2 regions of the Glutamicibacter sp. JL.03c genome follow, and region 1 is predicted to be linked to the other one. Evidence: predicted binding sites of a transcription regulator. Region 1 holds the regulator's gene; the other holds the start of a gene.

Evidence for each region. Region 1 encodes LexA, which represses DNA repair genes until DNA is damaged. Its sites were predicted from a motif close to TCGAACANNTGTTCGA; they were not measured.
Region 2: uvrA (excinuclease ABC subunit UvrA) is a predicted target of LexA. The motif match lies at 4,833-4,848, and genes of this name have one in related genera.

The regions. Positions count from the first base shown of each region.
Region 1 covers NZ_CP107575.1:1,126,521-1,136,563, reverse strand. The annotation lists gene priA (bifunctional 1-(5-phosphoribosyl)-5-((5-phosphoribosylamino)methylideneamino)imidazole-4-carboxamide isomerase/phosphoribosylanthranilate isomerase PriA) at 1-314, opposite strand, end outside; gene OF385_RS05255 (hypothetical protein) at 340-489, opposite strand; gene hisH (imidazole glycerol phosphate synthase subunit HisH) at 492-1,127, opposite strand; gene hisB (imidazoleglycerol-phosphate dehydratase HisB) at 1,128-1,748, opposite strand; gene OF385_RS05240 (histidinol-phosphate transaminase) at 1,771-2,877, opposite strand; gene OF385_RS05235 (LysM peptidoglycan-binding domain-containing protein) at 2,960-3,313, opposite strand; gene lexA (transcriptional repressor LexA) at 3,572-4,291, shown strand; gene OF385_RS05225 (glycoside hydrolase family 76 protein) at 4,359-5,396, opposite strand; gene OF385_RS05220 (ATP-dependent DNA helicase) at 5,498-7,495, opposite strand; gene hflX (GTPase HflX) at 7,488-9,149, opposite strand; gene OF385_RS05210 (class I SAM-dependent methyltransferase) at 9,475-10,043, shown strand, end outside.
Region 2 covers NZ_CP107575.1:2,000,058-2,010,100, forward strand. The annotation lists gene uvrC (excinuclease ABC subunit UvrC) at 1-469, opposite strand, end outside; gene OF385_RS09210 (lysophospholipid acyltransferase family protein) at 473-1,144, opposite strand; gene OF385_RS09215 (HAD hydrolase-like protein) at 1,145-1,849, opposite strand; gene uvrA (excinuclease ABC subunit UvrA) at 1,937-4,807, opposite strand; gene OF385_RS09225 (hypothetical protein) at 6,023-6,277, opposite strand; gene OF385_RS09230 (GntR family transcriptional regulator) at 6,595-6,972, opposite strand; gene OF385_RS09235 (MBL fold metallo-hydrolase) at 7,056-7,709, shown strand; gene OF385_RS09240 (methyltransferase domain-containing protein) at 7,798-8,592, opposite strand; gene OF385_RS09245 (DEAD/DEAH box helicase) at 8,669-10,043, shown strand, end outside.

The DNA.
Region 1 (10,043 bases):
TTGACCCGGGTGGCGCCAAATTCCAAGGCGCGGTCCAGGGAGGCATCGTCGCGGATGCCACCGGAGAGTTCCACCTTGATATTCAGTTCTTTGGCGATACGCTGCACGATCTCGACGTTGCTGCCGCGGTCGAACGCCGCGTCCAAGTCAACGAGGTGAAGCCATTCGGCACCGGCGTTCTGCCAGGAAAGCGCCGCTTCCAGCGGGTCGCCGTAGCCGGTTTCGGATCCGGCCTCGCCCTGTACCAGTCGAACGGCTTGTCCCCCGGCGATGTCTACTGCAGGCAATAGTTCGAGAATTGGTTGCTCGCTCATGATGTCCTTAGTGAAGTAATGATTTTTAGAGGGTCAAGACCCATGCGGCAATAATGCTCATAGCCGCGAGTACCCATAGCGCGATAACCCATGAAATATGGGCCTTCTGGCTTTTGAGCGAGATCGCTCCACCTGCCAGAAATGCGCCGACGAACCCAAGCACGATGGTCCACATGCTTACAAGGTGCCCAACCAGTTGCGCAGAAGCTGCGCGCCGGCTTCCCCGGATTTTTCCGGATGGAACTGCACCGCCGAGAGCGGGCCGTTTTCCACTGCCGCGACAAAAGGCGTCCCATGGGTGCTCCACGTAACTTGCGGTGGAGTCATCGCTGGCTGAGTCACATCGAATTCCCACTTCTGCACGGCGTAGGAGTGCACAAAGTAAAAACGCTCGTTCTCAACGCCGGCGAATAGCTTGCTGCTTTCTGGCGGCTGAACGGTATTCCATCCCATATGCGGGATGACATCGGACTTCAGACGCTCCACGGTGCCGGGCCATTCGCCGATACCGGCGGTCTTGACTCCGTGCTCAACGCCTTCCTCGAAGAAGACCTGGTGGCCAACGCAGATTCCCAATACCGGTTGCCCACCAGCAATGCGGCGGCCGATCCAGCGCAGTGCGCCGATCTTGGTCAGCTGTTCCATCACCGAAGCGTAGGCGCCAACGCCGGGGACAACGAGCCCATCCGCATTCATGACCTTCTCTGGGTCCGCGGTCAGTTCAACCGAGGCACCTGCGGCTTCGAGCGCTCGTACCGCAGAACGGACGTTGCCCGAACCGTAGTCGAAAACAACTACATTCTTCTGTCCCACTTACAGTGCACCTTTCGTGGATGGAATCTTGTCGCCCATGCGTTCGTCGAACTCGACAGCTTCGCGCAGTGCTCGTGCAAAGGACTTGAATTGGGCCTCGACAATATGATGAGGATCGCGGCCCGATAGCACCTCGATATGTGCACAAATTTGTGCGTGGAAGGTGATGGCTTCGAAGACGTGGCGAGTCATCGAGCCAGTGAAGTGGCCGCCGATCAAATGGTATTCCTGCCCTGCCGGTTCACCGGAGTGAACCAGGTATGGGCGGCCCGAAACGTCCACGACCGAGCGCGCGAGCGCTTCATCCAAAGGAGCGTATGCGGTGCCGAAGCGTCGGATTCCCGCCTTGTTGCCCAGGGCTACGCGCAGCACTTCGCCAATAGTGATCGCGGTGTCTTCGACGGTGTGGTGCACGTCGATGTGGGTATCACCCGTGGCTCGGACTGTCAGGTCGATCAGGGAGTGCTTCGACAGCGCGGTGAGCATGTGGTCGTAGAACGGCACCGAAGTGCTGATCTCTGACACGCCGGTGCCGTCGAGATCTAGTTCCACGAATACAGACGATTCGCTGGTGACGCGTTCCATGCGGGCGCGACGTGCGCCAATCAATTCGGCAGACATGTCTTCCTTCGCTTGTTCTTGCTTACTTTTCCGCGCCGAGCAGCTCGGCTAGGCGATTCAAGAACGCAGTAGTTTCTGATTCGGTTCCGGCAGTTACACGCAGAGTCCCCGGGATCCCATTGTCGCGGACAATAATGCCAGCTTCCAATAGGCCTTCCCATACCGCGTGAGGGTTCTCCAGCCCGCTGAAGAAGACGAAATTGGAGTCTGAGACTGAAGGATTGAGCCCCAGCTCTTTGAGACGGACAACAATTCGGTCTCGCTGGGACTTAATGTCTTCTACCTGGGCCAGCAAAAGATCAATGTTTTTCAGCGCCGCAATTGCTGTTGCCTGGGTGACAGCCGACAGGTGGTAAGGCAATCGCACGAGGCGGATCGCATCGGTGACTTCGGGCGCTGCTGCGAGGTATCCAACGCGGGCGCCGGCCAGGCCGAAGGCCTTGGACATGGTCCGCGAGACGATCAGGCGCTGCCGTCCTTCAAGCAGGGTCAGCGCTGATTTTGTGCTCGACAGGGAAAATTCGGCGTAGGCCTCATCCACAATGACCATGCCGTTGTGCTCGCTCATGGCATCGTAGACAGCGGTGATCACGTCGAGGCCGAGCGCAGTACCTGTGGGGTTGTTGGGGGAACACAGGAAGACGATGTTCGGCTTGTGTTCGCGGACCTGTTGCGCGGCTGATTCTGCGGAGAGGGTGAAGTCCTCTGAACGTTCGCCGGCGATGTAAGCCGTATCAGTCCCGCTAGCGAGCAACGGATACATGGAATAGGTAGGGCCGAAGCTCATGAGGCTCCGCCCAGGTCCGCCAAAGGCTTGTAGGATCTGCTGCAGGATTTCATTGGATCCGTTCGCCGCCCAGATATTCTCGGCGGTCAGGGAATGACCGAGATAATCGGCAAGAAGTTCTCGCAGTTCGGTGAATTCACGATCTGGATATCTGTTCAGGCTAGTCGCCGCTTTAGCGACTTCCTGCGCAATGGCTTCTACGACAGTTTGAGGAAGCGGATGGGTGTTCTCGTTGACATTCAGCTGGATGGGCACGTCGATTTGCGGTGCGCCATATGGGGATAGCCCGCGGAGATTCTCACGCAAGGGCAGCTGACTCAAAAGTTCACTGCGGTCATTCACGCAATTAGTCTACGTGGGGACCAGCTTCGCGGGTGAATCCGCTACGAGTGAAGGTAACAATCCCCCGACTCACTTCGAGTCCTTAGCCAGCGAGGACTGGAATCGACAGCGAGTCGCCCACGTGGATTTCGCTCCCCTGCAGGGAATTGAGTTCCGAGATGTGGTTGACTGCCGAAGTGACGTCATAGCCCTGCGAGTACTCCTTGGCAAGGCTCCAGACGGTGTCACCAGGAATAACAGTCACGTCAATTGTTTCGACACCCGTTGGCAGTTCAGAGGATGCGTGAGCATTGGAGGCAAACATCGAGAAGAAGAATGCGGCTGCAACAGTGAGTGCAAATACGGGAATGCCTACCAATACCGCCCAACCACGGCGGTTGATGCGGATCTTCATTGGAGTCCGGGTTTGATTTGAGTCAAGCGCGACAGTTGCCATGACCTTATCTCCTCAAGTTTATCGAGTGGTGCGAAGTTGTATTCGATATCTACGCTTCGAAGAAGTGTTCGAAACTAGTACATCTGTTCTAACAGAGCTTCGTCCGACTTGTCCAGAAGTTTTCGAACAAATCTTTGAAAGAAGCTCGCTTATCCACTAAGATTTCGAAGTAGACGAGCAATGAAAACATCACACCATCTGGCTCCGACAGTTTGGACCACTGAACTTTCGTCAGATAGCTAGGGAAGGCAAAATCTCATGTCAGCTTCACAACGCACTCCCCGATCGAATGCACGCTCGCTGACGATTCGCCAAAAGAAGATCCTGGAAACCATCCAGCGAGCAATCGGCAAGAACGGCTATCCACCATCCATGCGTGAGATTGGCGACTCTGTAGGACTCAAGAGCCTCTCAAGCGTCACTCACCAGTTGAGCCAGCTCGAAAAGCTTGGATACATTCGCCGAGATCCACGCCGTCCGCGCGCCATGGAAATTCTGTTGCCACTACAGCTCGCGGATGATGCAGAGAATCCGGCGACCGCAGAGGCTGCTGACACCAAGGCCGCCGAGGATGCGATGGTGATCGAGCTCAGCACGTCCGCTGACACCACGATGGTCCCACTGGTAGGACGAATCGCCGCCGGTGGTCCGATCCTTGCCGATCAGTCCGTTGAAGATGTTTTCTCGTTGCCTCGCCAGTTGGTCGGACACGGCGAACTATTCATGCTCAAGGTTTCTGGTGATTCCATGGTTGATGCAGCCATCTGTGATGGGGACTGGGTGGTCGTCCGACGTCAGCAAAATGCAGAGAACGGTGATATCGTCGCTGCGCTGCTCGATGAGGAAGCTACCGTCAAGACCTTCCGGCAGCGCGATGGGCACACCTGGCTGCTTCCGCAGAACTCGCGCTACGAGCCGATTCTTGGCGATGCTGCAAAGATCATGGGTCGTGTTGTTTCCGTGATGCGCTCGCTCTAACCACATCTCAAAACGGCGCCGATGCATGAGCATCGGCGCCGTTTCCGTGTTTGCTATCTACAGGTTTTCACTTCGAATCGCATCGATCCGCAGCGCTGAAGACCATCCATCGCTGAACTGCTGCTGAGAGCCGCCGGGGCTCGTCATCGACAAGACTGCCTGCGGTTGACGAAATCATCTGCTGAGCCATATCTCGAACTTCATGATCCAAGCGCTCGTCATTCACGCACAGGGCCAAATAGCGGCAGAGAATTCCGGCAAACAGATTACCGTCTCCTCCTCCGTTTACCGGCAGAATCCCGGATTCATCAGCCAGGTGCCGACGAGTAGCCCGAACCAGCGTTGCGGCGTGGTCCAAATCGACGGCAGTGCCCAGCTCAAGCAACGCTCCAAGTATTGGCCCCTGGTTGTAGGTGTACAGCGCTTCTTCCATCTTGTGCCCTGAGGAAGTAATTCGCAGTCCGTCCAAATACAGTCCCTGGTGGCCGCTAAAAAGCTTAGTCCGCATCCAGTCGAGGAGCCTTCGGGACTGATCGCGGTCACCGCTGCGCGCGAAAAATAGCGCGGCCGGAGCATTGGCCGGAACATTCTTGAAGTCTCGCTTACGCGACCAGTACAGGCCACCGTCCAAGACGTCATCAATGCCGCCTTCGAGTTGCTTGCGCAAGGTTGTCACGGCCTGTTTGGCACGGCGATGGCTGCGTCCTTCAACCTGTCGCGAAAAACCAACCAGCCGTTGGCAAGCCAAAGCCAGCCATGCCATATCGTCAAAGAAATAGTTGGGGAGTACCCCGAAGTTCCGCACTCGGATGCCAGCCAGCAAGTCTTTGGCCCGGCGTAATTCGTTCTGGGCAGCACCGTGGTCGCCATCGGCCAAATAAGCCAACCCGTCATCGATTATGGCATCCAAGTAGTGGGCCTGCCACCAGTAGTTCCACTCAACAAACGGATGCGAAAAACCGTTGATATCGCTGAGCATGCTTCCGTCGCGCAACTGGTGCCGAAGACTATACGGACGGCCGATCCACGTACCTGGCAGGCTAAATAGCCTATGGCCAAAACGGGCGTGCGTATCTTCGGCCGCGGCACGCGCCAGCTCCTTCATGGACTTCATCTTGCCTTCCGGTTCTCGGACTTCCCCGTGGCACAGACATTAGTACACTCAGCTAGCCATGGACACCAGATTCGGGGCCCACAAGCTGAAGCCTACTTTTCAGCGGGCTTCAACCGCTCCAGAACCCCGGAGATAACCTTCTTGTCCACGGTCGGCCACATCGGAGGCAGAGTAGCCTTCAGGAAGCTGCCATAACGCGCCGTAGCCATTCGCGAATCAAGGATGGCAACCACGCCACGGTCGTTGACCGAACGGATCAATCGACCGGCTCCCTGAGCTAAGCGAATCGCGGCATGCGTGGCAGAGACCTGCATGAATCCATTGCCACCATGTTTGGCGACGTCCTCGGTTCGAGCCTTCGAAATTGGATCGTCAGGTCTCGGGAATGGAATCTTGTCGATGATGACCAAACGGCAGGAATCCCCTGGAACATCGACTCCCTGCCACAGCGTCATCGTGCCGAAAAGACAGGTATCGCGCTCGGCCGCAAACTGCTCCACCAAGGATTTCATGCTCGCTTCGCCCTGGCACAAGATGTCTACGTCCAGGCGCTCCCGCAAAATGCTTGCAGCTTCTTCAGCCGAACGCTTCGATGTGAAGAGCGCCAAAGCTCCACCACCGGACGCTTTGATCAGATCTTCAATTTCGTCCAGCGTCTCGGCTGCGAGTTGGCGGCCCGGTTTTGGCAGGTGCTTGGCGACGTACAAGATGCCCTGCTTCGGATAATCAAATGGGCTGCCCACATCAACACCGGTCCATGACGGAGCGCCGGCCCCCATCAGCCCTAGCGAACCGGCCACCGCATCAAACTGGGATCCGATGGCCAAGGTCGCGCTGGTGAGCACCACGGTACGGCCATCAAAAAGGCCTTCGCGGAGTTTTCCTGCCACCGATAGCGGTGCTACGTTCAACGTTGCAGGTTGGGACTCTTCCGCCTCAACATAGCCACGGCCTTCGACAAATTCCCGAGGGCGCGTCGTATAGAGAACTTCTCGTCGTTCTTCGGATTCAAGCATTCGAATGGCGTCATCCATGACGGCCTGCAGCTGGGAGCGTGCCGTCTGACGTCCGCCGTCAGCAGGCGCATTGGCTTCTGGCTTGGACAAGGCCAAGGCCAGCCGCGCCTGTTCAACGATGTCGTTAAGCGCGATTCCCATATCTTCACGCAGGCCATGTTCCAACAACCCAGTAGGAATCCCAGTCAGGGACTTCTCCAGTCGGTTCGCTGCCTTGACCATTTCATCAACGTTCACACCGCAGTGCCGTTTGGCGCCACCAGCAGCAGTCATCACCGTTCGCGCGGACAGAGCACCAGATACGGAACTGGTCACACGATCCTGAAGCTCATGGGCCTCGTCAATAATCGCGACATCAAAATCAGGCAGTACCGACAACCCCTCAAAGGCAGAAACCGCCAGCAATGCGTGATTCGTGATCACCACATCGGATTCTGCCGCACGAGCGCGTGCCATCTCCGAAAAGCATTCGTCGGCCATGGGGCACTTTTGAGAACCCAAGCACTCCATCGCGGATACCGAGACTTGCTTCCACGCTTTGTCGCTGACGCCGGGCACCAGCTCGTCCCGGTCACCGGTATCCGTGCGCTCAGCCCAGTCTCGAAGCTTCATCACTTCGCTTGCCAGTGGCGAATACGTCGTGCTTGCGGGGACCGCTGGCTCGTCCATCGAGAACAATGTGCCTTCATCGTCGGGGTATCCCCCGCCGAGCTTGTATTGGCACAGGTAGTTGGAGCGGCCCTTAAGCAGGGCAACATCCATGGGCCGGGAGAGCTTGCCCTTGAGCGATTCAAGTAACCGCGGCACATCGCGACCGACAATCTGCGATTGCAATGCGAGAGTTGCGGTGGAAACAATGACCGGCTTGGCGCTAGTTTGCGCATGCGCGAGCGCTGGAATGAGATAGCCCATGGACTTTCCCGTTCCGGTACCGGCTTGAACCAGCAAATGCTCTTCGTCTTCCAGGGCAGTCACCACGTGCTTGACCATTTCCTGCTGGCCGGTGCGCATGGCACCGCCCATGGAAGTTACCGCGGCCTCAAGAAGCTCAAGGGCCTGCTCTTGCTTATCCATGAATGTTGAAAGTCTCCAACTCTGCAGCGAGTGAATCGCGAACCTTCACGATCAGTCGAGTGCCGTTTTCCAGGTGTTCGCTCTGCAAGATCTCAGATTCGCTCTGGTGCAACTTGGCGATCAGATCCCCGCGGTTATACGGGATGAGGACCTCCAGCTGAATGCCAGGGCGTGGAATCGAAGTGCTGATCTTCTCCAGCAGCTCTTCGATACCCTCACCCGTGTGCGCGGACACTACTGAGGTATTCGATTCGCGATTACGGATGCGCTCAATGACGCATGGATCCGCAACATCTGCCTTGTTCAGGACGATGATTTCAGGGATATTCAATGCATCGACTTCGCCAAGTACTGTTCGAACAGCCTGGATCTGTCCCTCTGGGTCGGGGTGCGAGGCATCCACGACGTGCAAGATGAGATCCGAATCGGCGATTTCTTCCAAAGTTGAACGGAAGGCTTCGACCAACTGAGTGGGAAGGTTCGAAACGAACCCGACGGTGTCCGCCAGCGTGTAGGTCAGCCCGTCTTCAGTCGAGGACTGGCGCACGGTCGGATCCAGCGTTGCGAACAATGCGTTTTCCACCAGCACGCCGGCGTTGGTCAGGCGGTTGAGCAAAGAGGACTTGCCAGCGTTGGTATACCCGGCGATAGCCACGGCAGGTACTTCATTGCGCTTGCGATTGGCTCGTTTTGCTTCACGCGCAGGCTTCATGGCCTTGATTTCACGACGCAGCTTCGCCATGCGGTCACGAATGCGACGACGGTCCATTTCGATCTTGGTTTCACCGGGACCACGCGAACCGATACCGCCACCGGCCGCACCGACGCGTCCACCAGCCTGACGGGACATCGATTCACCCCAACCACGAAGACGTGGCAGGAGGTATTCAAGCTGGGCTAGCTCGACCTGTGCTTTACCTTCACGGGACTTCGCATGCTGGGCGAAAATATCCAGGATCAAGCTGGTGCGGTCAATGACCTTGACCTTCACGATATCTTCGAGGGCACGACGTTGTGAGGGTGCCAATTCGGCATCAACCACCACAGTATCGGCACCGTTGGAGGCAACGATTCCTCGCAGCTCCTCGGCTTTGCCTGATCCCAGGAATGTGGATGGATCCGGCTTGCTGCGTCGCTGAACGACGCCGTCGAGAACCTCGGAACCTGCGGTTTCTGCCAAAGCGGCAAGCTCACGCAGGGAATTTTCCGCGTCCGTGACGGTACCTTCGCTCCAGATGCCAGCCAAGACAACGCGTTCAAGGCGAAGCTGGCGGTATTCGACTTCGGTAACGTCTTCCAGCTCGGTGGATAAACCGGCAACACGACGAAGAGCGCGGCGTTCCGCGAGGTCGTCTTGGTCCCCATCGTATTGGGTGAAACCTGAGGAGAAGCGGTTCAGTGCGGTGGCTTGTCCGGAGAAGATCGAGGAATCTTCTTCTCCGAAATGTTGCACTTGCGGGCTTTGGGCTTCATCAGCTTCGAGGATCCGGTCGATTGCGGCCTGGATCTGGGCATCATCCATTGATGCCGAATCGTGCTCGTGTGACTCGGAGTTAGTCATGGTCTCCTTAGAAGTACTTCGCATTCCAGAATAGTGCGGGTGACCCCCAGTTCGCGACGTGACGCGATGGGGTTCAGTCGGTTCATCAAACATTCGTGGTCCTTTTGACGGCGCTCAAAACTACAGGCAGGCAGGTGAATGCGGGGTTACCGAGGAGCAAAGGCGAATGGCAAGTGTGTGATGCACGACTTGCAGAAATTAAAAATGACTTCGCTGCCTATGGATCGTTCAAGGCGGGCACGGCAAAATGGCGCGCCGGCGCAGAAGATCTCGTGGTAACCACGGCGGTTACGGATTAGACGAAAACGAAAGTCATAGGGAAAACTCTATCAGTCATGGCCTTAGCTGCCTATATCGCTTTGCTCACGTTGATTGCACTGGTCTTTGGCCTCGGGATGCACAAGGATAAACTTTGGCTATGACCTCGGATCACTACTTCACCGCCAGCCCGGCTTCGGCAGACGAACGACGCATTATCGACGTAGAACTCAACGGCACGGTACGCAAGGTTGAAACTGCCGCAGGGATTTTCTCGCCGGCCGGTTTGGATAAAGGCACCGCGGTGTTGCTGCAGCATGTACCGACGCCCCGCGGACGGGTATTGGATATCGGGTGCGGTTGGGGTCCCATCACCTTGACTGCCGCTGAACAGTCGCCGGCGTCTACGGTCCATGGAGTCGATGTCAATGAACGTTCCATCGAGTTGACTCGGCTCAATGCTCGGCGTCTGGGCCTGGACAACGTCGTTGTCGGGGCCCCCGATTCCGTAGATGCAGCACTCGAATTCGATACGATCTGGTCCAATCCGCCCATCCGCATCGGCAAGGAAGCCTTGCACGAGCTGCTGATGCTTTGGCTGCCTCGACTTGCAGCCGGCGGAGAAGCTTGGCTGGTCGTGCAAAAGAATCTGGGAAGTGATTCGCTGCAGAAATGGCTGATCGGCCAGCTTCCCTCCGATTGGTCCGTGACGCGTGAGGCCACGGCCAA
Region 2 (10,043 bases), 870 kb from region 1:
CGCAACTTCGGACCGGGAATACCCGCAACAGGGTATCCAAGGTTTCGCGAATGGCCTTGGCCGGGTAGAACGGGCCGAAGTACTTGACGCCTTTGCGCTTATCACCGCGCATCACCAATGCGCGTGGGTACTTCTCATTCAGCGTCACGGCAAGATACGGGTAGGTCTTGTCATCACGGAAGACGATGTTGAATCGAGGGTTATATTCCTTGATCCAAACGAATTCCAGCTGGAGGGCCTCAAGCTCCGAACCCACCACGGTCCATTCGACGCTGCCTGCGGTGAAGACCATGGCCCGCGTTTTCGGGGTAAGCCGGTCCGGGTTGGCGAAGTACGAGGTAAGTCGGTTCCGCAGCACCTTGGCTTTGCCAACATAAATCACACGGCCATGCTCGTCGCGAAAGCGGTACACACCGGGCTTAGTTGGAATATCCGAGGTTTTCGGACGGTAGCTTGCTGGATCAGCCATGGATTATTTCGCGTCTGGAGGTAGCTGATTGTATGAGTCGGCGCGTTCCTGGCCAGAGAGTTCAGCAATGGCATCCACAATACGATCCGTCGCCTGACGGCGTTGCGGCAGAGGATGCTTGCGGCCCAGCTGGTCGAACTGCAGAGGCTCACCATAATGGATATGGAATTTGGCTGGCTTGAAGCCCTTCGAACCTGCTGGCTGCAGCTTCTCGGTGCCGATCAGGCCCACCGGCACCACCGGTACGCCAGTGGTCAATGCCAGCCAACCTACACCGGTTCGGCCTCGGTACAGCTTTCCATCGCGCGAACGAGTGCCTTCGGGATAAATCCCGATACCGCTGCCTTCTTCGATGATGTCCACCAGAGAATCGAGAGCCGCCACCGAGGCAGCCTGCTCTCCACGCTGAACAGGAATCGATCCAACTGACTCGAAAAAGGTCTTCATCAGTTTTCCCTTGACACCGGGCGTGGTGAAATACTCCGCTTTCGCGAAGAAGGCGACGTCACGAGGGGTCAAGGCCTGGATGATGAGCGAGTCGAAAAAGGAGAGGTGGTTCGAAGCGACGATGAATCCGCCCTCTTTGGGCACATTTTCCAGGCCGGTAACCTCGGCACGGCAAACGCCATGGATAACACCGCGAATCGAAGCGCGGGTCATGGTGTAGATGCTCATCTATTCTGCACCTTCCTGCACGACGCTTGCCTCGATTTCTATTGGACCGGCAGCTTGCTCGCCTAGTAGCGCTTGCGCTAGTTCTCTGACATTGCCTACCCGCTTGTCGGCCTTGGACAGTTCATCGCCTTGGGCGAATCCCCACGCCACACCGATGGAAGCGACAGAATTCTCCCGGGCCGCATCCAAGTCGTAGTACCGATCTCCCACGACAACGCTGGATTTGGCATCCAAGTTCGCGTGGGACAAAGCTTCGGCGACGATGTGCGTTTTGCTTGAACCCATGGATCCATGCTCGCCTGCATTGCCATGAATCGCATCCAAATGCTCGGTCAGACCTTTTCGGTCCAAAAGCAATCGAGCGATGTTCACGGGTTTTGCAGTGGTGACGGCAACGTAGATATTTTCACTACGCAAGGCCTCTAATAGCGCCACGATCCCTGGATAAATGCGCGATTCATCCATGCCGACTTCTTCGTAGCGGGCCCGATACGTCGCGATAATGGAATCAATGTTTTCGTCGGTGACGCCTTCTATGGTGCGAAGCCCAACTTGAAGCGGAGGACCCACCAGAGCTTCGACTCGTGCCTCGCCTGGATCCGGGAGTCCGTGTGCCACGAGGGCGTGACGAATACCCGAAGTAATGGCACCTGCGGGGTCCACGAGGGTCCCGTCAAGGTCGAAGAGCACGCTTGTTACCGACATATTCACTCAGCTATCTTCCCATGAAGCGGGCGCGGGTCAGGAATCCATGACTGAAATGGCATATTTCCCCGATCCGCGCCACTATTTCTACAGGATTTCGGCCAAGAACTTTCCGGTATGCGACTCGCTGACCTTGGCCACCTTTTCAGGTGTGCCAGTCGCAAGGATCGTACCGCCGCCGGAACCGCCCTCAGGGCCGAGGTCGATCACCCAGTCCGCAGACTTGATCACGTCAAGGTTGTGCTCAATGGTCAAGACCGTGTTGCCCTTGTCCACCAGACCCTGCAGCACCTTCAGTAGCTTGCGGATGTCCTCGAAGTGCAGGCCTGTGGTTGGCTCGTCCAGCACGTAGATGGACCGGCCATTCGAACGCTTCTGCAATTCGGCCGCCAACTTGACGCGCTGGGCCTCACCACCGGAAAGGGTCGTGGCAGGCTGCCCCAAACGCACGTATCCCAATCCAACGTCAACCAAGGTACTGAGGTGACGGGCAATCGGCGTGAAGGCGCTGAAGAATTCGGCGCCCTCTGCGATTGGCATGTCCAGGACATCGGCGATGTTCTTGCCCTTGTACAGCACTTGCAATGTCTCGCGGTTGTACCGCGCCCCATGGCACACTTCGCATGGCACGTAAACGTCGGGCAGGAAGTTCATCTCGATCTTCAACGTTCCGTCGCCGGAGCACGCTTCGCAGCGACCGCCCTTGACGTTGAAGGAGAAGCGACCCGGCTGGTAGCCGCGCAATTTAGCTTCGTTAGTTTCCGCGAAGAGCTTGCGAATGTTGTCGAACACGCCGGTGTACGTGGCAGGATTCGATCGCGGGGTACGGCCGATCGGCGACTGGTCGACGTGTACGACCTTGTCCAGGTGCTCAAGGCCGAGCACTCGGGTATGCCGTCCTGGTACCTGCTTGGCTCCGTTGAGCTTGTTGGCCAGGACCTTGTAGAGAATGTCGTTGACCAAGGTCGACTTGCCCGAGCCGGACACACCGGTCACTGCTGTGAGCAGGCCCAGCGGGAATTCGACAGACACATCTTGGAGGTTGTTTTCGCTGGCACCGACAACTTTGAGCTTGCGGTCCTTATCAACCTTGCGGCGTTTGGTCGGAACATCTATCTTCTTGCGACCCGACAGGTAATCGCCGGTCAACGACTGAGTATTGGCCTTCAATCCTTCGACCGAACCGGAGTGCACTACTTCGCCGCCGTGTTCGCCGGCGCCCGGTCCGATATCCACGATCCAGTCGGCTTCGGCGATGGTGTCTTCATCGTGCTCCACCACGATCAGCGTGTTGCCCAAGGAGCGCAGATGCAGCAGCGTGTCGATCAGCCGGCGGTTGTCGCGCTGGTGCAAGCCGATGGACGGCTCGTCGAGCACGTAGAGGACGCCGACCAGGCCGGAGCCGATCTGGGTGGCCAAGCGAATGCGCTGGGCTTCACCGCCGGACAACGTGCCCGCAGCTCGCTCAAGAGTGAGATATTCCAGACCGACGTCCAGCAGGAACTTCATGCGAGCGTCGATTTCCTTCAGCACCTGGGCTGCGATCCTGGCTTCGCGAGCGGAGAGCTCGATGGTCGAGAGGAAGTTGGCAGCGCTGCGCAAATCCATTGCTGAAACTTCAGCGATGGATCGTCCACCGATCAAGACTGAGAGCGATGCCGGGTTCAACCGGGCTCCACCACAGGTCGGGCATGGGATCTGTCGCATGTACTGCTCGTAGCGATCACGCGCATGATCGGATTCAGTTTCTTCATGCTTCCGGTGAACGTACGAGATGACACCTTCAAAGCCGGTCGAGTATTTGCGTTCACGTCCGAAGCGATTCTTGTACTGGACAACAACCTTGTGGTCCTTGCCGTTGAGGATCGCTTCGCGCGCCTTGGCCGGCAGGGCCTTCCACTGGGTATCCATCGTGAAGCCCAGCTCGTTGCCCAGGCCTTCGATCAGGCGATTCCAGTATTCAGTAGTCGCCTTGCCCAAGGACCATGGAGCGATGGCGCCATCGGCGAGGGTGACTTCCGGGTCTGGCACGATCAGGTGCTCGTCTACTTCAAGCTTGGTGCCGATACCAGAACATGCTGAGCATGCGCCGAACGGGTTGTTGAAGGAGAAAGTACGTGGCTCGATCTCATCGATTGCCAGAGGGTGCTCGTTGGGGCATGCCAGGTTCTCGGAGAACGCGCGCACCCGCTGCGGGTCCGCTTCATCCAGGTCGACAAAGTCTGCCAATACCCGGCCGTCTGCGATTCCCAACGCAGTTTCAATCGAATCGGTCAGACGCTGTCGGGCATCTTCCTTGATGGCCAAGCGGTCGACGACTACCTCGATGGTGTGCTTCACCTGCTTGGCCAGCTTCGGTGGATCATTGAGTTGAATGGTGGTTCCGTCAACGCGTGCGCGCGAGAAACCCTTCGAGGAGAGCTCAGCGAAGAGGTCGACGAACTCGCCCTTGCGTGCTCGCACGACGGGAGCGAGGATCTGGAAACGGGTCTTCTCCGGCAGCTCCATCAGCTGATCCACGATTTGCTGAGGGGTCTGCTTGGAGATCGGCTCATGGCAAATTGGGCAATGCGGCCGCCCGACTCGCGCCCAGAGCAAACGCATGTAGTCATAGACTTCGGTGATCGTGCCTACGGTCGACCGGGGGTTGCGGCTAGTGGACTTCTGGTCGATTGACACTGCTGGCGACAAGCCCTCAATGAAGTCAACATCCGGCTTGTCCACCTGCCCGAGGAACATTCGGGCATAGGCAGAAAGAGACTCGACGTATCGACGCTGGCCCTCGGCGAAGATGGTGTCGAATGCCAGCGAGGACTTGCCGGATCCGGATAGGCCGGTGAAGACGATCATCGCATCACGCGGAAGATCAATGTCAACATTTTTCAGATTGTGCTCACGCGCGCCCTTGACGACCAATCGGGTGAGATCTGTTTTCTTGCTCTCTGCAGTAATAGCCACGAAGCCATACTAATCGAAAACTGCTTCGAATAAGTGTACGAATGGTCCTATCTCACAGAAATTTTTCGCCAGGCTTATTCGCCCGCTCGGCGAGCGCAAAATCTGCGCTAGTTTCCGACCGGCGCGGCCAACCGATACGCCACCATCCCTTCAATCTGGCTCAGAACAACGACATCTTCAGTTTTGTATCCAGCCCTTCTGGATTCGTTGACATTAGGGACGGCCTTTGCGGGTTTCCACGCACCGCGCTTGCAGGCCATTTGAGCATCGTCGAATCGAGTGTCCCCTGCGGCTTTGCTATATGACGGGGCTTCCATGCCCAGAGTCGCGGAGTAAACCAAAGTTTTCTCCGCGATCAAGGGTGCACAACACGTCTTTCCCAACAGCTTCCTCCAAGGGCATCACTGTCCCGTCCAGGCTATGGACTGCTTTGTCACCTCCCGCCTGGGGCGAGGATGGAAATAGGATCCTTGGTGGTGGGCATTCCGGCTTCGCCCAGTCTCTCGGCGTATTTGTTGACATCACTGAGCTTGTGCTTCCACTTTTGAACGCCGGTGCTTGCATCAAATGCGGCTGCACTCCATGCCGCGCCATTGGCCGATATCGAGTAGTACCCGTTGCCTATGCCAGTGAGCTTGCTTTGGCCAGCAGTGCAATAGCAAAGAACGATCGTGCCGTCGGGAGCGGCGCTCCCCTGTTCGGAAGTAGCACCGCACATTGACGATGCCCCATTTGGTGCCAAGGAACCTTACCGCTCTTGGCATCAACCGCCACCAGTTTCGAAAGGCCAGCCAATTTACACGTAGCCGAGTTCTTATCGGATTCGAAGAAATCATCTTAGGCAGGTATTCCGTATCCGAGCAGAATCTCATCGTCTTCGCCTGCAGTAGCCCATGCCCAACCTGCGGATAAGGCATACCCTTGTCCAAACACTTCTTCGCATGGCCGTTTCCACTGGGTCTTCGACCCGTTGGAATAGCTCAACATCTCTACATTTTTGTCCCGGTAAGAGCCAAGCCCTGCGAACAAGGAACGCCCGCCTCGCTGGAGGCCATATTCAAACTCTCGCTGCGGTACCGCCTGCCATTGCCAGCTGGACCAGTTGAAATTGAAATGATGGCGTTCAAGCAGTTGGCCATTGATTGCTTTTGAACTTTCGGTACAGAACGTCTTTCTGCAGACAAAAGGTCGGTCGCCCCAAAATTCAAAATTCTTTCAGATCATTACTTGTTCCCTGGTGGAGTTGTCGGCGATAGTCAACCATCCATAGGCCCCGGATTTGGTCCTCTTGTAGGCCACAAAATGCCTACCGTCGCGCTCTACGAGTTCAATGTTCAGATCCGCACCCAGGCCATCGGCAACGCCCGGCGCTTCGTCCTTCCAGAGCTCTTCACCGTCTTTCAGGTTCCTGGCGATGATCTCCAGCTGAGGGGCTTGGCGCCGATAGGCAATAGCATCATCTGCGATCACTTCGACATCGGATACAAGAATTTCTTAGCTCTGCCACTCGATAGCCGCAGGCTCAGGTGATGGCTTTCCGGACGCTGTGGGAGCTGGTTCCGCTTGGCTGGCGGTGCAGCCCGAAAACCCGACGCCCAGTACGAGCGCGCAGGTGGCGATGACAGCGACACTCACGGACGTCTTGCGATCACATGCGTTCGAGCGCATGGTGGATTCCCGACCCCGGGACTAATGATTAGTCCCAGAGCGTAAACCGAGTTCTCAAAGACGCATCAGGCTTATCCACAAATCCCGGTATTCACTCTGCGTGGGGTTAGCCCAGTCGCCTAGCGGGGCAGGGAGCTAAAGGCTGCGCGAAGGTATCTCACCGCGGTTGCTTCGTCCACAGACCACATCTGCGCAATCCGAGCCAAATCGGCGGCCGCGTCGCTGACTTCTTGCTCGGCACGGTTCTCCGCCGCCTGCACCACCGTACCGTGGCGCCCCCGCGTGACAACGGCCCCCTGCAGCTCAAGCTCTTTGTAGACCTTGGCAACGGTATTTACCGCAAGGTTCAGAGTGCCTGAGAGTGCACGGACCGACGGGAGCTTGGTCCCCGGGGCGAGCTTGCCTTTGGCGATGGCTGAGAGAATCTGTTCACGGACCTGCTGGTATGGCGCGATAGTGGATTTGGGGTCGATCTTGATGAATCCAAGTTCGCTCATGCTCTGCTCCAATCTTTAGGACTATGACTCGTCCTGTCCCGAGCCTATCGCGTTGACCCTCCAATCCAACGTAGTGTGAGGGTATGAACGAACTATTGCTAGATGATGTAACCATCCGCTGGATCTCCGTCTCCGACATGGCTAACAATGTTTATCTCATTACCAACCGCGCATCGGGCGAGCAGCTTCTGGTGGACGCTGCAGACGATGCCTCTGCCATTGCAGAGCTCATCGACGAAGCCAGGAACGATGCCGATAATCCGCGAATCGTTGGAATCGCGACAACGCACCAGCACTGGGACCATGTTCGGGCTTTGGCTGAGCTCGTGGATCAACACCCTGTGACCACTTACGCCGGCGCCGACGACATGGCACGAATTGCCGAAGAGTCCGGCGTCCAAGTCACCAACGGCCTGAACCAAGGCGATCAGCTCAAGCTTGGCGAGGTCATTATCGAAGCTATCCACCTGCGCGGCCATACTCCGGGATCGATCGGCTACGCCCTGGTTGACTCCTCCGGCCAGCCAGTCATCCTCAGCGGCGACAGCCTGTTCCCAGGTGGCGTAGGCAATACGTGGAAGGATCCGCAGCGTTTCCTCTCGCTGATCACCGACGTATCCGAACGGATCTTCGATCGCTTCCCGGATGAAACCAAGGTCCTCCCGGGACATGGCGACACCACCACTCTAGGAGCCGAACGTCCGCATCTGGACGAGTGGCGCGAACGCGGCTGGTAAGCCTAAGCCGTTGTGACGCCCACAGGCGGCAAACCTGCGGGCGTCACAACGAGTGTTCATGGCTAGGCGCCGAATATAAGTGAGGCGGCTACGCGGCCAACTTGTGGCCCACCATGAATATGCGACGGAACGGGAAATTTGTCAGTGTCGTTCCATCCGGGGATTGGAAGGCCTGGTAATGCGGGGAAACCGCCGCTCGATAGTCATTCTCAAATTCGACGTAGTCGCCGGCATTCAAAGACGCCTTCACCGGCAGCAAGGCAGTACCACGGACCCAGTCCAGAATCGGGTCATCGCCAAGCAGCAACTGCTGGAACGTCGTCTCCCAGACATTTGCCTGGAACCCCGCGTCTAGCAGGATTCGCTGGTACTCGTCCGGCTCCCCTACGACGTCGCCTCCGCGGAGAACGCCGCCGAGCTTGCCAGCCCACTTCGAGCTTTCGGCTACCTCGCGCATGAGCGCATGGGACGGCGACCCGAAGTTGCCGGGCACCTGGATCGCCACAATGGAACCGGCCTTCATCTGTCCCAGCCATGAGGTCAACAATTCACGGTGAGTCGGCAGCCACTGCAGCATCGCGTTGGAGAACAGAAGATCCAGATCTTCCTCGGGCTCCCACTGCGTCGCATCAGACAAGGCGAAACTCAGATTAGCCTCATGCGCGGATGACGTGGCTTTTGCGATCATTTCCTGTGAGGCATCCAGTCCCACTACCTGGGCTTCAGGCCACCGCTGGGCGATAAGCCGGGTCATGTTGCCTGGACCGCATCCCAGATCAACGACCTTCTTCGGCTCGGCTTCAGCTAGCTGCCCGAGCAGGTCCTTATAGGGGCGCCCACGGTAATCGGAAAATTCTGTGTACTTTGCTGGATCCCATTTCATGCCCTAAGCCTAATCCTTGGATCTGCGCACAATCGGGCACGCAGTCATACTTCTCAACCGATAAGCTAAGAACATCATGTTGCTCACCGAATATTTGCCAGCAGACAGCAAAAACGTATCCGACGACGAAATCTATGAGGCTTTTGGCCAATGGGTCACCTCTCGGGGCATCAACCTCTATCCGGCCCAGGATGAAGCGTCGATGGCTCTGGCTGGCGGCAGCAACGTCATCCTTGCCACGCCTACCGGCTCCGGCAAGTCAATGGTCGCCATCGCTGCGCACTTCTATGCCATGGCCCGCGACCAGATCAGCTTCTACACCGCGCCAATCAAGGCGCTGGTTTCCGAGAAGTTCTTCGACCTCTGCAAGATTTTCGGCGCGGAAAATGTCGGCATGGTTACCGGAGACTCGTCGGTCAATGCGGACGCACCGATTATCTGCTGCACTGCGGAAATCCTGGCGAACATTGCGCTGCGCGAAGGCTCCAGAGCCGATGTCGGCTGCGTCATCATGGATGAGTTCCACTTCTATGCCGATCCGCAGCGTGGCTGGGCCTGGCAGGTGCCGCTCATCGAGCTTCCGCAGGCGCAATTCCTGCTGATGAGCGCCACGCTCGGTGACGTGACCCGTTTCGAGAAGGAATTGGAAGAGCGCACCGGAACGCCCACGGTTACCGTTGCCCATACCGAACGCCCGATCCCTCTGCATTTCTACTACTCCATGGAGCCAGTCCAGGAAGCGGTCGAGGAACTGATCAAGACCAAGCAGATCCCGATCTACATCGTGCACTTCTCCCAGCTCGACGCGATCGACCGCGCCACCGGGCTCATGAGCATCAATGTCGCTACGCGCGAGGAGAAAGAAAAAATCTCCGACATGATCGGCGGTTTCCGTTTTGCCGCTGGTTTCGGCAAGACCCTCAACCGCTTAGTTCGCCACGGCATCGGCATCCACCACGCAGGCATGCTGCCCAAATACCGGCGCTTGGTCGAACAGCTTGCCCAGGCGGGCCTGCTCAAGGTCATCTGTGGTACCGACACCTTGGGCGTTGGTATCAACGTGCCTATCCGCACGGTGGTCATCACGGCCCTGTCAAAATTCGATGGCACACGCACCCGCATCGTGAATGCCCGCGAGTTCCACCAGATCGCAGGACGAGCGGGCCGAGCAGGATTTGATACCGCGGGAACGGTGCTGGTCCAAGCGCCGGAGCACGCGATCGAGAATCATAAGGCGATGGAAAAGGCCCTCAAGAAGCACGGCGAGGGTTCATCCAAGCTCAAGCAGATTCCGAAGAAGAAGCCACCTCAGAATTTTGTGACCTGGGGCGAAAAGACCTTCGACAAGATCGTTGCCGCTCCCCCGGAAACGCTGAAGTCCTCCTTCCAGGTATCGCACTCCATGCTGCTGAACCTGTTGGAGCGCGAAGACAACGCCTTTGAAGCCGCGG